DNA from 3 places in the Paradesulfitobacterium aromaticivorans genome. Region 2 is predicted to be linked to each of the others. Evidence: riboswitches for the same ligand, from Rfam matches in the RefSeq annotation. Region 2 holds a riboswitch; each other region holds the start of a gene.
What was found. A riboswitch is a leader RNA that binds a small molecule or an ion and turns the genes downstream of it on or off. The one in region 2 is predicted to bind S-adenosylmethionine.
Positions count from the first base shown of each region.

Region 1: linked by a shared signal. The riboswitch ahead of ACYQ2N_RS02650 (methionine ABC transporter ATP-binding protein) and the one ahead of ACYQ2N_RS09735 (homocysteine synthase) in region 2 are both predicted to bind S-adenosylmethionine.
Region 3: linked by a shared signal. The riboswitch ahead of ACYQ2N_RS20705 (homocysteine biosynthesis protein) and the one ahead of ACYQ2N_RS09735 (homocysteine synthase) in region 2 are both predicted to bind S-adenosylmethionine.

Region 1 is NZ_BAAHYT010000008.1:59,239-62,515, reverse strand. Features, by position in the region: gene ACYQ2N_RS02655 (methionine ABC transporter permease) at 78-752, opposite strand; gene ACYQ2N_RS02650 (methionine ABC transporter ATP-binding protein) at 760-1,785, opposite strand; SAM riboswitch class I at 1,909-2,007, opposite strand; cobalamin riboswitch at 2,287-2,473, shown strand; gene ACYQ2N_RS02645 (energy-coupling factor ABC transporter permease) at 2,752-3,277, shown strand, end outside.
Region 2 is NZ_BAAHYT010000010.1:845,539-848,815, reverse strand. Features, by position in the region: gene thrS (threonine--tRNA ligase) at 1-1,137, shown strand, start outside; SAM riboswitch class I at 1,277-1,384, shown strand; gene ACYQ2N_RS09735 (homocysteine synthase) at 1,495-2,784, shown strand; gene metA (homoserine O-acetyltransferase MetA) at 2,893-3,277, shown strand, end outside.
Region 3 is NZ_BAAHYT010000011.1:815,778-819,054, forward strand. Features, by position in the region: gene ACYQ2N_RS20700 (IS1634 family transposase) at 1-788, opposite strand, end outside; SAM riboswitch class I at 1,006-1,139, shown strand; gene ACYQ2N_RS20705 (homocysteine biosynthesis protein) at 1,233-2,426, shown strand; gene ACYQ2N_RS20710 (NIL domain-containing protein) at 2,549-2,950, shown strand; gene ACYQ2N_RS20715 (UPF0280 family protein) at 2,951-3,277, shown strand, end outside.

The DNA of each region.
Region 1 (3,277 bases), on a different contig from region 2:
CCATATGTTCAGAGAAGCCAATAGGAATATTAAGAAAAAGGTCTTTCAATTTTGTCAATATAGACGAAAGAATTTATCTAACCTGAGTGCGATACTTTGCGTGCCAGCTTCATGCCTAAGGATTGAATGACCTGCACGATAACGACTAAAATCGCAACGGTAATAATCATGATATCCGTGCGAAAACGGTTATAGCCCCACTGAATGGCGACATCTCCGATTCCGCCCCCGCCGACGGTTCCGGCCATGGCGGTATAGCCGATGATGCTGATCGTGGTAATTGCCACGCCAAGGATGAGAGAAGCTTTAGCTTCCGGGATCAGGACTTTTCGGATGAGCTGCCAAGGGGATGCTCCCATCGAGAGCGCAGCTTCAATGACACCATAAGGCACTTCTTTCAGTGAACTTTCCACAATTCGGGCAACAAACGGCGCTGCTGCGACCACCAGCGGGACAATGGCTGCCGTGGTGCCGATGGAAGAGCCTACGAGTGCCCGGGTGAGGGGCATAAGGGCGACCAATAAGATAATAAAAGGTGCAGAGCGCAGAATGTTGATAATCGTGCCCAGAACCGTTTCAACCCAGGGATTTGGCAAAATGTGCCCCGGGGAGGTGACTACGAGCAAGACTCCCAGAGGCAGCCCCAAGGCATAAGCAAGTACTGTCGAGACGATGACCATATAGATGGTCTGACCCAAAGCCAGCGGTATGAGCTGCAATATAAATTCCCAGTAAGATGGGTCAAAGAGCATGGATAGTTCAAAGTGCACGCTGGATCACCTCCACTTGCAATTCACGCTTTGACAGGTAAGCATGGGCTTTTTCCAATTGGTCAGGTGTTCCTTGGAGTTCCAACGTGAGCGTGCCAAACAAGGTAGAGCGCAAGTGGTCAATGCTGCCGTAAAGGATGTTTGCTTGCACCGCGCAAGTTCGGACCAGGTCAGTGATCACAGGGTCGGCAACGCGTGCGCCCAGAAAATTAAGGCGGACGATCTCAGAATCGCGGTGGGCAGCGAGATCGCGCAGAAGCTCGGGTGGAAGTTCGTTGGGAAAAACGGTTGAAATAAAATCTTTAGCGATAACTGACTGAGGATTGACAAACACCGACTCGACCGGGCCGTGTTCCACAATCTGAGCTTCATGAATAACCGCCACGTCCGAACAGATTTCTTTAATAACCTTCATTTCATGCGTAATAATTACGATAGTTAAGCCTAAGGTCTGGTTAATTTCTTTCAAAAGATTGAGGATGGACAGGGTTGTTTGCGGGTCTAAAGCAGAAGTCGCTTCATCGGAAAGTAAGACTTGCGGTTGGGTAGCCAAGGCACGGGCGATGCCGACCCGCTGTTTTTGCCCGCCGCTTAACTGAGGAGGGTAGGTGTTGGCCTTTTCCTTCAATCCCACCAAAGGCAGAAGTTCGTTAACCCGGGTAACTATCTCTTCTTTGGGAAACCCGGCAATTTCGAGAGGGAAGGCGATGTTTTCCGCGACCGTGCGCGACTGCAGGAGATGGAAGTGCTGAAAGATCATGCCGATCTTCTGCCTGGCTGAGCGTAGTTCTCTATCAGACAATTGGGTGAGGTCCTGTCCCTGAACAAGAACCCGGCCACTGCTCGGTTTTTCTAAAAGATTAAGGCAGCGCACAAGCGTACTCTTGCCCGCACCGCTTAAACCAATGATGCCGTAAATAGCGCCCTGTGGAATATGCAGGGATATGTTTTCCAAGGCTTTAACCTTGCCTTGAGCAGAGGAATACTCTTTGGTTAGATTCTCAACCCGGATCATGTAACGTGCCTCCCTAATAGCTCTTGTCGATGACTCTCATCTTAAGTTAAGAGACTATCTCTTAGTTTTTCCGGCAAATAAAAAACTTCGCGAGGAAAACACGCGAAGCGACTCTCGGTTCTCCTCTCATCTCCCAGATTGCCTGCAGGAGTTAGCACCGTGCATTAGCTGCCGGTTGCCGGGTTTCATCGGGCCAGTCCCTCCACCTACTCTGGATAAGAGTCAAGATCATGTTAAATTATGGGGTTATCTTAGCAAATTAATGCAAGAATTGCAAGAGGGAAAATTATGACAAAAATGAAAATGATATGACATAATTAGAAGTACTTTCAAAAACATTGATGTTTGCAATCGCTTTTGCGACTCTTGTCGTATTAATACTTAAAGGAATGGACAAGAGCAAGTAGCCCATCCCTAACCCGAAAATCTTTGCAAGCGGAATCCTGAAATCTGTGCTAAGGGATTGACCCGAGCCCCTACGGATGCTAAAATAGTCACAAGTTCATACGTATTCGGACAAGTGATTCCTTCTTGAACTGAGGAGTCATAAAAGGGAAGCCGGTGTGAATCCGGCGCGGTCCCGCCACTGTAAAAGGGGAGTCTTCTGCCATACCCACTGGGGAAACCTGGGAAGGGGCAGAAGGTGAGGAGCCTAAGCCAGGAAACCTGCTTGTCCGCAAAGAACACTTTACCCACGATGGATGGGAGGTGCGTGTTGAAGCAGCATACCTCCGCCTCTGGTGGAGGTTTTTCTGTTGTAGAAAACTTACATAAGCTTCCTGAGGGGAGCATGCAGATTGTCTTGTCCAGCGGGATTTGCTCTCAAAAATGCGGATGCGACTTGAGAGCGGAAGTGAACGCTGTTTCTAAGATGACCACACATTGCCGTGACTCTAAGCTACTGTACTAGGATGTTTGGAGCATGGCAGTGTCGGTTGTCTTTTTTAATTATGGAGGAGTAGAAAGATGCATATTGCAGAAGGAATGCTCCCGGTCGTACCGGCAGTTCTCTATGGTGCAGGTGCCGTTATTATGGCTGCCGCCGGGGTCAAAAGTCTAACTGAAAAAAGCAAAGAGATTCCCATGATGAAGCAACTGACAGGGGTAATGACCGCAGGGATCTTCCTGGTCTCATTGCTGCCGGTGCCCGTACCGATAACCGGTACCAGTTCCCATCCGGGCGGAACTCCGCTGGGAGCAATTTTGCTAGGGCCATGGATTACGTCCTTAGTTAGTATGATCGCGCTTTTATTTCAGGCTCTCTTTTTTGCCCATGGCGGTCTGACAACCTTAGGGGCCAATACCCTGACCATGGGAGCGTTCGGGGGGCTGACAGGCTGGCTAATCTTTTGGATGCTGCGCAGAATGAAAGCGAATCTTTTTTGGTCAGGACTCGCTGCCGGAGTGATAGGGGATATTGCCATCTATATAGGTACTTCGATCCAGTTGGCTCTCGCTATTCACGGGCAGCATCTGGTGAGTGAAGTGTTTA
Region 2 (3,277 bases):
AAAGGGATGATCCTCCGCAATACCCTGGAAGATTTCTGGCGTAAGGAACATCAAAAACGGGGTTATCACGAGATTAAGACCCCGATTATTTTAAACCGGAATTTGTGGGAACAGTCCGGCCACTGGGATCACTATAAGGAGAATATGTATTTTACGCAAATAGATGACCAGGATTATGCGGTTAAGCCTATGAACTGTCCTGGCGGCATGATCATGTACAAGACGAAGTTGCGCAGTTACCGGGATCTGCCCCTGCGCGTGGGTGAGCTGGGGCTAGTGCATCGCCACGAACTCTCCGGCGCTTTGCACGGGTTATTACGGGTGCGAAACTTTACCCAGGATGATGCCCACATCTTTATGCTCCCGTCGCAGATCAAGGACGAAGTTATCGGGGTGATTGAACTGGTAGATTACTTCTATAAAGTATTTGGCTTTGAGTATCATGTCGAGCTTTCCACCCGGCCGGAGGATTCTATGGGTTCGGATGAAGCATGGGAGCTGGCAACCAACGGCCTCAAAGAAGCGCTCGAAGCTAAGGGCATGAACTACAAGATTAATCCCGGAGACGGAGCTTTTTACGGGCCGAAAATCGATTTTCACCTTAAGGACTGCTTAGACCGCACCTGGCAATGCGGGACAATCCAGCTTGACTTCCAGATGCCGGAGAAATTTGATTTAACCTATATTGGGGAAGATGGGCAGAAACATCGTCCCGTCATGGTTCACCGTGTCGTCTACGGCAGCATCGAGCGCTTCATCGCTTTGCTTACTGAGCAGTACGCCGGAGCGTTCCCGGTATGGCTGGCCCCGGTGCAGGTACGCATCCTGCCGATCAGTGAAAGGCACCATGAGTACGCCAAAGCAGTTGTGGACAGGTTGCTTGAACTTGATATCCGAGCGGAAGTGGACGAGCGCCGGGAGAAAATCAATTACAAAGTCCGCGAAGCTCAGACAGAGAAGATCCCCTTTGCTTTGGTGGTTGGGGATCAGGAAGAAGAACAAAAGAGCGTGGCTGTCCGCCGCTACGGACAAGGAAATGCGGGAGAGAAGATGCCTCTTGCAGACTTCATTGCCCTGGTTCAGGAGGAAATCAGGAGCAAGAGCGCTGCGCTTGCCAGGGCAGAGAATAAGCAGTGAAATTTTCTAAGCTCAATTAATTAAACCTATTGACAAAGTCGGGATTTAATGATTATAATTTATTCATAGTATAAAGGAAACTTACTGCAGGTGGAGTTTTAAGTCTATCCAAAGTTTAGTGGAAAAATTTAATAGTTCTCTCTTATCAAGAGTGGCGGAGGGACTGGCCCGATGATGCCCGGCAACCGGCAGCGCATGCTGCAAGGTGCTAATTCCTGCAGAACCTAAAGGTTCTGAGAGATGAGAGCGGTATTTGCGTTTAGTTTGCAGATCTGCCTCTTCTCTCAGAAGAGGCTTTTGTTTTGTAAAAGTCTTAGTGGCACTTAGCTATCAAACAAATTTAAGGAGGAAAATGAGATGACAGCAGAAAGAAAACTTGGTTTTGAGACCCTGGCCCTGCATGGAGGGCAAAAACCCGACCCGGCTACAAATTCCCGGGCGGTGCCTATCTATCAGACTTCATCCTATGTCTTTAATGACACAGACCATGCGGCCAACCTGTTTGCGCTGAAAGAACCGGGCAACATCTATACCAGGATTATGAACCCCACGCAGGATGTGTTTGAACAAAGAGTGGCCCTCCTGGAAGGGGGAGCAGGGGCCTTGGCTACAGCTTCCGGTCAGGCGGCAATTACGTACGCTATCCTTAATATTGCCGGGGCCGGGGACGAAATTGTGGCTTCCAGTTCCTTGTACGGGGGCACGTACACGCTCCTGGCCAATACTCTCGCCAGATTAGGAATTACGGTTCGTTTTGTGGATGTTGACAACCCGCAGGAGTTTCGCGCAAACATCAATGATAAGACCAAAGCGCTGTACGTTGAGACGATTGGCAACCCGCGCATCAATGTGGCTGACTTGGAGAAGATTGCGGCGATTGCTCATGAACACGGAATTCCTTTAATCGTGGACAACACGTTTGCCTCACCGTACCTCTGCCGGCCATTTGAACACGGGGCTGACATTGTAGTGCATTCCGCGACTAAATTCATCGGGGGTCACGGTACATCCATTGGCGGGGTAATCGTAGATTCCGGGACGTTCGATTGGAACAACGGCAAGTTCCCGGGGCTGTCTGAGCCTGACCCCAGCTACCATGGGGTAGTGTTTACCGAGGCAGTTGGCTCCTTGGCTTATCTCGTGAAAGCCAGGGTAACGCTCCTGCGGGATACGGGGGCTGCCATCTCTCCGTTCAATGCTTTTTTGTTATTACAAGGATTGGAAACCCTTAATCTCCGGATGGAGCGCCATGTTGAGAACACCCGGAGAGTGGCCGAATTTCTTGAGCAGCACGAATTGGTAACCTGGGTGAACTTCCCTGGTCTTAAGCAGAGCCCGTATTATTCCTTAGCTCAAAAGTACCTGCCCAAGGGCGCGGGAGCGATTCTTACCTTCGGCCTCAAAGGTGGGCTTGAAGAAGGCAAAAAGTTTATTAATAGTCTGAAGCTTTTCTCCCACCTGGCGAATGTCGGGGATGCCAAATCCCTGGTGATTCATCCGGCCAGCACGACGCACCAGCAGCTTGATGAGGAGTCCCAGCTCCAGGCCGGAGTGAGCCCGGATATGATTCGCCTCTCCATCGGGTTAGAGACAATTGGCGACCTGCTCGAAGATCTTGATACTGCTCTTAGTGCCAGCCAGAAGTAGGGCCGCGGCCTCTGCACGGATATCGGTCGCCTAGGTCACGCACCGTTCGCAGGCCATTGTTCGTATGCTAAAGTCGGCGTCCCAGGAAGCAACAAGGAGTGATAGCATATGCCGATAAAGATTCCGGATCACTTGCCGGCAATGGAGATCCTAAATTCAGAGAATGTCTTCGTCATGGCTGAAACCAGAGCCTATCACCAGGACATCCGGCCCTTAAAAATAGCTATTCTGAACCTTATGCCGCACAAAGATGTTACCGAAACTCAGATTCTCAGGCTTTTAAGCAACTCTCCCTTGCAAGTGGAGATTACCCTTCTGCACTTGGAGAGCCATACTCCTAAAAACACGGCGCAAGAATACCTGGACACTTTCTACACCACGTTCAGCGTCGTGAAGCGGCGTAAATTTGACGGTTTGATTATTACCGGTGCCCCGGTTGAGCAACTGGAGTTTGAAGAAGTGACTTACTGGCCGGAACTCAAGGAAATAATGG
Region 3 (3,277 bases), on a different contig from region 2:
GAAAGTATTTTTTGCTCTAAGGGTTTAAGCGTAATCTGTTCATTCGTGTTGCCGCTGTTGAGATTAAAAGCAAGAGGAATACCGTCTCCATCCATGAACAGACCCATTTGGATGATAGGGTTCGGTCGGTGTTCTTTTGAAGCGCCATACTGTTTAAGGCCTTCTTCTTGCTCGATTTCAAAGAAATAATTGGTACAGTCATAATAGAGAATACCCGTGTTTCTCTTTGAAATTTTGAGGCTGTTGCTATAAAGAGAAGACTGAATGAAGTCCATTTCTTTGGAAATGACTTCAAGTGCTCTGTACACATGCTGCAATTCAAAGTCAGTTTGTTCAATGAACTTTGAGGAATGCTTGTAGGTAGCGAGTTTGGAAGAAGGAAAAAGGATCCGTCCGTAAAGGAGCCGTGACAGTATAGCATTCAGATCAAAAAAGAACTTATACTTTTTTGATATCTCAGCGGAAACCTTATGAAGATTGAGTTCGTGATAGATCTGCTGGAGAAAAAGATAACCACCGTTGAAGAAGTGTTGTTGATCCTTGGAGATTACTTTAGATGGAGAGTATTTAACGATGACTTCTCGCGATTGCTCTTTCTCTTTTTTGTTAAGGTCTTCTATGTATGATTTAGCCCATTCAATAGGATCTCGCCCATTTAGTTTTTGCTGTAATTCAGCAAGCGTCCCTAACTTTTCAACAACTTTTGTGGAACGCCTACCGTTCTCGTAAATAGATTGTATGACATAAAGCGAAGTAGCATTTTTAGACTTGGATATACTAAGTCGCATAGTAACAATCTCCTCCAATCCCTTACATTATAACACATTACGCTAAATTACGCACTAAGGATTGGAGAAAATTTGACATTTTTCCAATAAAAAAAGCCCTGTTTTCAAGGCTTGTAGAAATTTCTATATAAGCGCAAGTGTCAAAGACCCGAGATTATTGACAGAATCTGTCCTGCCTGCTACACTTATATTTATCAAACTTCATATTTATATGATACTCTTATCCGGAGTGGTGGAGGGACTGGCCCAATGAAACCCGGCAACCCGCTCGGTAGCGAGGCTATTAGTATAGTCAAGCTGCAAAGCACGGTGCTAATTCCTGCAGGAGAAATTTCTTCTGACAGATAAGAGGAGCGGCAAAGTGTATTTGCATGCCTCTTCTGTCAGGGAAGGGGCTTGTTTAATGTCCGGGAGAGTATAACAGGATGGAGGGGGGCTGCAATTATGAGTGTTGAAAAAACTTACGCCGAAATTAATGCCAAAATTAAAGCAGGAAAAGCAGTTGTTGTAACTGCAGAGGAACTTATCGGGCTCGTTCAGGAAAAAGGGTTAAGCGCGGCAGCCAAGGAGGTCGATGTTGTAACGACCGGAACCTTTGCTCCAATGTGCTCATCCGGGGCCTTTCTAAATTTTGGGCATACCAAACCAAGGATGAAAATGCAGAAGGTGTGGCTTAACGGCGTTCCTGCGTACGGCGGGATAGCTGCCGTAGATGCCTACCTCGGGGCTGCGGAATTACCTGATGATGACCCACTTAACAGCAATTATCCGGGTGAATTCCGCTATGGCGGGGGACATGTAATCCAGGATTTAGTTGCACGCAAGCCTGTGAAATTAAAAGCACTGGCTTATGGTACAGACTGCTATCCGCGGCACGAGTTTGAAACCACTATTACTTTGGATGAGATCAATGAAGCGATCCTCTTCAACCCGCGCAATGCTTATCAAAATTACAATTGTGCAGTTAATTTAACGTCGAAGATTGCTTATACCTATATGGGGATGCTTAAGCCTAACTTAGGTAATGCGCATTACTCCACTTCTGGCCAGCTAAGCCCGCTGCTTAAAGACCCGCACTTCAAAACGATCGGGATCGGTACGAAAATCTTTCTGGGTGGCGCTACGGGTTATGTTGCTTGGCATGGCACCCAGCATTTTCCTTCTATCCAAAACCTGGAAGGGAAAGATTTGGGACCGGCAGGGGGAACTCTGGCCGTAATCGGGGATTTGAAGCAAATGAACCCGCGCTGGCTTGTTGGTACGAGCTATATCGGGTATGGTGCAACTTTGAGTGTGGGTATCGGGGTGCCCATTCCGATTCTCAATGAGGAGATAGCCAAATATGCAGCCGCAACTGACCAAGAGTTGTTTGCGCCAGTTGTTGACTATGGGGAAGCTTATCCTTCTCGGACCCCGGGAAATCTGGGCTATGTCAGTTATGCCCAATTAAAATCCGGCAAAATCACCGTTAATGGCAAAGAAATTCCCACGGCACCACTTTCTAGCATTCCCAGGGCCCGGGAAATTGCTTCCACGCTCAAAGATTGGATTAATAATGGAGATTTTCAGCTCACAGAACCGGTGAAATTACTTCCGTCACCTGCTGATGCTCCGGCGGCCAATGTGCTAAGAGGGTAGTAACCACCTTCAGCCTTTGCTAAAAGGGACTATAGGGAGTCAGTACTCAAAGATTTATGTTGATAGTCAGTTGTTCGATCAAGAGAGTAAAACCGGATGAGAAAAAGGAGAGGAGAGGTTATATGTCTCCCAAGAGAATAGTATTGCGTTTCGGTACAGATATTTCAGTTAAACCGATCGTATATCGCTTAGTTAAGGATTATGATTTAGTCGTTAATATTGTCAAAGCTGATGTTAACCCGCAAAAAGAAGGTACAATGGTGCTTGAAGTGATAGGGGATCAGAGTGAGCAAGGGCTCGACTATCTTCGCGAAATTGGGGTATCAGTGCAGGATCTTAATCAAGAGATTATTCGCAATGATGACAAGTGTGTTATGTGTGGGGCTTGTACCGCGATTTGCCCTACGGGAGCCCTATATTTAGAAAGAAATTCCATGGAAGTTAAGTTTGACGGGGATAACTGTGTAGTCTGCCAGCTCTGTGTAAAAGTTTGCCCAATGCGGGCGATGGAGGTCCGGCTCTAATTGGAATACAGAGAACGCACCTATCGTCAACTGCACCGCCAACATGATCTTGTTCATTTTCAAGCGATGGTAAAGGAAACTGACTTGGACATTGGAATCCGCAAAGAATGCTATTCGGCGGCAACGGTACAGTGGGTTGAGAGTGTGGTTAAGGATGTGCGGCAGCCATTGGAGGAATACGTTGCTCTTGATCCCGGTTTTGTGGCTGCCCTTACTCCGTACGCTGTATTAGCGGACGCCCCCCGGATTGCCGTCATGATGGCAGAAGCCGGGAGGCAAGCCGGGGTTGGTCCGATGGCTGCGGTTGCGGGGGCGGTGTCAGAGTTG